2 regions of the Pseudobacillus sp. FSL P4-0506 genome follow, and region 2 is predicted to be linked to the other one. Evidence: predicted binding sites of a transcription regulator. Region 2 holds the regulator's gene; the other holds the start of a gene.
What was found. Region 2 encodes NrdR, which represses ribonucleotide reductase genes. Its sites were predicted from a motif close to AACACNATATATNGTGTT; they were not measured.
Positions count from the first base shown of each region.

Region 1 (3,424 bases), 320 kb from region 2:
GTGCTTGTTTTTTGTTTTCCTCCAAGAAGTAAGGAGTCGCATCGATCACATTATCTTGCATTCTTACTCCTGTGCGGACGGTTTCTTTCAGCTTTTCAAAATTAACTGTTTTTGTTTCTTTGTCTGCCATTTCTGCCAGGTTCACTGCCGCTAAGTTACAGACGGAAAACGGTGCGAGCGGTTGCTCTCCACATGGATTTGTCGCTACTACTTGTTGGCCATATGCCTTAGCATTCGTCATGTCGTTAGCATTATCAATAAAGAAAATGCCTGGTTCCGCGGAGTATGTTGCACAAACATTGATCAAGTTCCATAGTTCGCGAGCCTTGATCTTACGGTATGTACGCACGGCATGTCCTTGTTTCTCCCATTCGCGTACATCGCCGACTTTATGCCAATTTTCATTGTAATAGGCCATTTCTTCTTTGCTGTACGTTTCTACGGACGGGAAGCGCAATTCATATTCCGTATCTTTCTCGACTGCCTCCATGAATTCTTTCGTTAAGCAAATGGAGATGTTAGCTCCTGTTAAAAATTCAGGATTATGGACAGTATATGTTCCGCCTGTTCGTAACTTCTCTTCTGCTTCTTTAATAATTTCAGCACTGAAGCCACCATAGCCAGGGATGTTTTTATAATTTACAACGCCCTGATACATCGCTTCTTCGCGTTCAGTGAGCGGTTTGAAGTTCAACTTGTCCTTCGCCGCTTTTTTGATCTGTTCGTCTTCTGTATTTTCAAGCAAATAGCGTAAAATACGCGGATTTTGCATTTTGGAAATGATAAATTCTACAATATCTGGATGCCAGTCGGCTAACATAATCATTTGAGCACCGCGTCTCGATCCGCCCTGCTCAACAAGGTGTGTCAGTTTCGCAATGTCATCCAACCAAGAAACAGATCCGGATGATTTTCCGTTAACGCCTTTGGCAAGCGTGTTGCGCGGACGAAGGGTAGAACCGTTCGTGCCGACACCGCCGCCGCGGCTCATAATTTCCATTACTTGCTTACGATGTTCAGAAATGCCTTCGCGTGAATCAGGAACAAACGGCATAACGTAACAGTTAAAGTAAGTTACATCCGTCTGTGCTCCCGCTCCATAAAGAACACGCCCCGCTGGAATAAAGTTTAAGTTCACAAGCTCTTGATAAAATTTCTCGAACCACTCTTTTCGCTTCTCTTCAGTTTTTTCTACAGAGGCAAGACCTGTTGCGTTTCGCTTAGCAATTTGCTCGTAGTAAATTTCCAGAGGCTTTTCAATCACATCAAGAGGACGGCGAATGAGGCCTGTTTCCTGTTCTTCGGGGTCATCTAGGGCCCCACGGAATTCTTCATCGACAAGCACCTCTGCTTTTTTCTTCTGCCAGTCAATGCTAGTAATGAAGCCAATTCCCCGTGCCGGGAACTTTGGATCCTCTTTAATCGTTAACACAACAAAATCGCCTTCCGTTAACGTGACTTTCTCTGTGTCTTTAAACGAATAGCGGTCGATCATTACAAGACGTGAAACCCCTTTATGAGTGATTTTCATATCAGAGGTGACAGGATGAACTTGAGGGAAGACGCTGATGTCTTTGTTCAATCTGTCGATGTTGAGGGACATATTCTTTTGTGACGCAACAGACATAATCACAGCTCCTTTTCTTCTACATATTTCACGGTCATTCAAACATTATATACCCATGCTTTGTGACTAAAAACTAAACAAACACAATATATTGTGTTTGTTTTTCTTGATACATTACTATATATTGAGTTAAAAACATTTTTTTGTCAAGCCGAAAAACGGCTGCCTTCAGCAATAAAAACGAGGTTTCACTAAGGAAAACAGCAATATTACCGGCATAAGAAAAATTTTCAAGCTTGCTCTTTGTTCCACTTATTTTCTTTTTTTCGCAAAAAAAGAGAACAAGCCTAAAGGCTAGTTTCTCTTCCGCCTGATGATTCATCTTTTAAAATTCCATTCATCTGAAGCGTATTTTTCCTTCGCGAGCTGTTCAATATAAGCAATTTCCTCTGCAGTAAACTCATATGGCTGAAGTTCTACTCCAAGCCCTTCCTCAAATCCTTTTTTGAAGGCTGTCCCAGCCATATCATAAGTCACCTTATGGGGACTGATCGCATTGATGGCAACCGCTTTGCTTTTAAACGCCCGTTGCATCCGCTCTTTCACGCGCTCATTTGGATAGGTAAATAAGCTAAACAATTTGTCTTCATCAAGATCCAACAAAATAGACCCGTGCTGCAAGATAACACCTTTTTGCCTTGTTTGTGCACTTCCTGCTACCTTCCGGCCTTCAACTACAAGTTCATACCAGCTAGGTGCATCAAAGCAGACCGAAGAGCGCGGGTTCTTTAAACTGTTCTTCTCTTCGTCTGTCCGGGGAACAGCAAAGTAAGCCTCCAGTCCAAGATGATGGAATCCTTTTAAAATCCCCTCAGATATGACTCGGTATGCCTCTGTTACACCTGCAGGCATGTTCGGATGCTCTTCCGTCACGATCACACTGTACGTCAGTTCATGCTCATGAAGCACGCCTCTTCCGCCGGTTGGACGACGGACAAAACCGAGGCCATGCTGTTTTACCGCATCCAGATCTATTTCTTTTGTCGCTTTTTGAAAATAGCCGATTGACAACGCAGCCGGTTCCCAGCCATAAAAACGAATAACTGGCGGGATTTTTCCCTCGCTATGCCATTCCAGCAGCGCCTCATCCATTGCCATATTGAACTCTGCTGTTTGGCGTCCGGAATCAACAAATTTCCAAATCTCTTTTTCCATGATGATTGCCGCCCTTTTTATGATAAATTCACCCACTTAGTGTATCAAAAGCAGAGACAAAAACAAAGAGTTATCACTCGTTTATTTCTTTTGATTCTTCCTTTCCCCACGTTTATAATAGATAACAGTGCATGTTTACAAGGAAGGGGTGTATCCATTGCTTTATACAATAGCTGCCATTTTAGGCGCCATTATTCTGTATACTTTATATATGTATTTTTCCCGGAAAAAAGCGGTCCAATCGCTCTCGCAGGAAGAGTTCATTAAAGGTTACCGTAAAGCTCAGCTCATTGACGTCCGTGAACCGAACGAATTTGAAGCCGGCCATATTTTAGGCGCACGCAACATTCCGCTTACACAAATGAAAACGCGCATGAAAGAAATCCGCCCAGACAAGCCAGTGTATCTGTATTGCCAAAGCGGCCTGCGCAGCGGCAGAGCGGCTCAAACGTTATACAAAAAAGGCTACCGTGACCTTTATCACCTGCAAGGCGGCTTTAAAAGCTGGACTGGAAAAGTGAAAAGCAAGTAAAAAACTGCCTCAAAGAGGCAGTTTCAGTTTGTCGACAAAAGGGGTTCGGAATAGTCTTATTCCGAACCCCTTTTGATTTTTCGGTAGTTTTAAAGCCATTCGAGAGAAAG
Region 1 is NZ_JBBOOI010000001.1:1,987,151-1,990,574, reverse strand. Features, by position in the region: gene MKZ02_RS09790 (vitamin B12-dependent ribonucleotide reductase) at 1-1,627, opposite strand, end outside; gene MKZ02_RS09785 (lipoate--protein ligase family protein) at 1,946-2,782, opposite strand; gene MKZ02_RS09780 (rhodanese-like domain-containing protein) at 2,994-3,314, shown strand.
Region 1: a site for NrdR is predicted at 1,708-1,725, ahead of MKZ02_RS09790 (vitamin B12-dependent ribonucleotide reductase). Genes of this name have one in related genera too.

Region 2 (3,424 bases):
TTCACGGCATGGCGTTGCGTGTACCAACTTCCAATGTTTCTTTAGTTGACCTTGTTGTTGATTTGAAGCGTGAAGTTACAGTAGATGAGGTAAATGACACCTTCATCAGAGCTTCTGAAGGCCCACTAAATGGGATTATTGAATTTACAACAGAACCATTAGTATCTGTTGATTTCAATACAAATCCTCATTCTTCTATTATCGACGGTTTATCGACGATCGTAATGGAAGGAACAAAAGTGAAAGTTCTAGCTTGGTATGACAATGAATGGGGCTACTCTTGCCGTGTCGTTGATTTAGTGAACTATGTTGCTGAAAATATGAAAAAAAAAGTTGAAGTAACTGCATAATTTGTCTATAAAGGAATACGATTAATCGTGTAAGAGTAAATGAATCCCGCAGATAATTGTCTGCGGGATTTAGTTGCTTCCTTTATTTGTATGTAGAATTTTCTAAAAAAATCCTTCGGAAAAATGTCTGACAAGATGTTGCAAAATTAAACTGTTCACAGTATACTAATCTTCGTGAAATAAATAACCGCTTAAAGGGTTAGGACCTCTTCGGACTAACTTTCCCCCGTGGTGGTTATACTTTTACAACGAATCTTCTAAAAATTGTAAAAGGGGGAAGCGATCATGGATACTATGGGTCGTCACGTAATTGCAGAACTTTGGGGATGCAATCTTGAAAAATTGAATGATATGGAAACTATTGAACAAATCTTTGTGGATGCTGCATTAAAATCAGGTGCTGAAATCCGGGAAGTGGCGTTTCACAAATTCGCTCCTCAAGGCGTGAGTGGAGTCGTCATTATTTCCGAGTCGCATTTAACGATTCACAGCTTTCCAGAACATGGCTACGCAAGCATTGATGTCTATACTTGCGGAGACCTTGATCCAAACATTGCGGCTAATTACATTGCAGAGGCGTTAGAGGCAGAAACACAGGAAAAAATCGAAATGCCTCGGGGAATGGGCCCTGTACAAATGAAGCAAGAAGCAAGTGTGTTATAAAGAGAGGTGTATGCACAAGCATACACCTCTTTCATTTATTTAGGGGATCTTGCCTTGTGCATTTTGTTTCTTTTTAATATGATGAGAGTAATCAATTTATAATCGGAGTTGGTAGAATGAAGTGTCCGGCCTGCCAGCATAATGGCACCCGTGTAATCGATTCAAGGCCTGTAGATGAAGCGCGCTCCATCCGCAGACGCCGTGAATGTGAATCTTGTGCTTACCGGTTTACGACTTTTGAAAAGGTGGAAGATTTACCGTTAATTGTCGTAAAGAAAGAAGGTACAAGGGAGGAGTTTAATCGCGAAAAGCTTCTGCGCGGGCTCATCAAAGCCTGTGAAAAGCGTCCGGTTTCACTCGAACAGCTTGAAAAATTAACAATGGATGTAGAAAAAGAAATCAGAAGTTGTGGGTTTTCAGAGATTCAATCGGAAAAGATTGGTGAAATGGTCATGGACCGCCTGGCAGATATTGACGAAGTAGCTTATGTTCGCTTTGCTTCTGTTTACCGCCAATTTAAGGATATTAATGTATTTTTGGATGAATTGAAAGAGTTAATTAAAAAAGAAGAATAGCAGGCTGGAGGCAACGACCCGTTCTCTAGCTTTTTTTCATCGGTCAGCAAAAGAAGTTTCAACACTGAAAGGTTAGATGGTTAACATGAAAAGACATTGGAACGAAATACAGCCGGTGGATGAATACATAGTGTGTTTACACGGCACCCTCCATGAAGCCGACCGGCGCATTTTAACGTTCTTGTATCAACCGCTCCTCGGCACCACCTGTTTTAGTTTATATATGACTCTCTGGGCAGAGGTAGAAGAAAATCGACTTCGTTCTCGAATAGCTAATCATTATCATTTAATGAACTTTCTTGATAAAAATCTTCAGGAAATTTATGAGGCACGTCTAAAGCTGGAAGCATTGGGGTTACTAAAAACATTCATTCGAAAAAATGGTGATTTGCGTGAATTTGTATATGAACTTCAGCCGCCGCTCACACCAGAACAATTCTTTAACGACGGCATGCTTAATGTGTTTCTTTATCGTAAAATCGGCCGTGCCCACTTTTTAAGATTAAAAGAATTTTTTTCTGATGACGTGTCCTGTACAGAGGATCATATAGAAATCACAAAAGACTTCCAAGAAGTGTTTTCTGCTGGTCCGCCACCACTAGATCAGGATGTTATAGAAGACAGCCTTCTCCCTGAAGACAAGCTGTTTATGACTAAGCCGGACAGAAGAGGGGTTTCTCTAAAAGTGGATCAGTTTGATTTCAGCTTGCTGGAAAGCTCCCTTCAAGGCATGATGGTATCCAAGTCAGCAATGACACCTCTTGTGAAAGAAACGATCGTAAAGCTGGCTTACCTGTATGGCATTGAACCGCTAGAAATGAAAAATTTACTGCTTACAGCAGTAGATGAAAAAGACGAGATTGATATTGAAGTGTTGCGTAAATCAGCACGTGATTGGTACCAGTTGGAGCGGGATGAGAAGCTTCCTGAGCTTATTCATCTAGCTCAACCGGCGGCATTGCGTACTATCCAAAGCGAACCGGAGACAAAAGAAGAAGAACTGATTTATTATTTGGAGACCGTATCTCCGCGGCAGCTACTCATCGATATTTCAGGAAGCCTCCCCTCAAGTTCGGATATGCAAGTGATCGAGGGTGTTTTGTTTCAGCATAAATTGCCAGCAGGTGTCGCAAATGTACTGATCCAATATGTCATGTTAAAGACTGACATGAAATTGACGAAAAGTTACGTGGAAAAAATTGCTTCCCATTGGGCGCGGAAAAAAGTAAAAACAGTAAGAGATGCGATGGAACTTGCGAAAAATGAACATCGCCAGTATGCGGAATGGGCCAAAAACAAGCAACAACCGAAACAACGAGTCATACGTACGGAAAAACTGCCTGACTGGTTCTATGAAGAAGAGAAAGCAAAAGAGCCTGCTTCTGAAAAGAATGAAGAGTTGGAAGCGAAACGGCGGGAGCTTGAGGAAAAAATTAAAAACAGGAGATTGAAAAGGCAGGTGACGAGCAGCGATGAAACGAATTGATGAAACGTTGAACAAATTGACAAAATCTCCGGACTTTAAAGCTCGTTATGAAAAAACGCGCCAGGAAATTTTAAGTGACCCGGCAGTCCAATCATTTTTGCTTGAGCATCAAAGTCAAATAACGCCGGACGTGCTAGATAGAAATTTAATGAAACTTTATGAATATAAAACCCAAAGCTTTTCCTGTGAAAAATGTCCAAGTTTAAGCGAGTGTGTGAACGTGATGAAAGGCTTTGAGCCAAAGCTCGTTTGGCGCCGTGGAGGCATCGATATCGATTACCACCGTTGTCCGCGCAAAATCCGCGATGACGAGCAAAGAAAAAATGAAAAGTTAATCAAAAGCTTGTACG
Region 2 is NZ_JBBOOI010000001.1:1,666,485-1,669,908, forward strand. Features, by position in the region: gene MKZ02_RS08170 (glyceraldehyde-3-phosphate dehydrogenase) at 1-350, shown strand, start outside; gene speD (adenosylmethionine decarboxylase) at 636-1,013, shown strand; gene nrdR (transcriptional regulator NrdR) at 1,130-1,588, shown strand; gene MKZ02_RS08185 (replication initiation and membrane attachment family protein) at 1,674-3,074, shown strand; gene dnaI (primosomal protein DnaI) at 3,061-3,424, shown strand, end outside.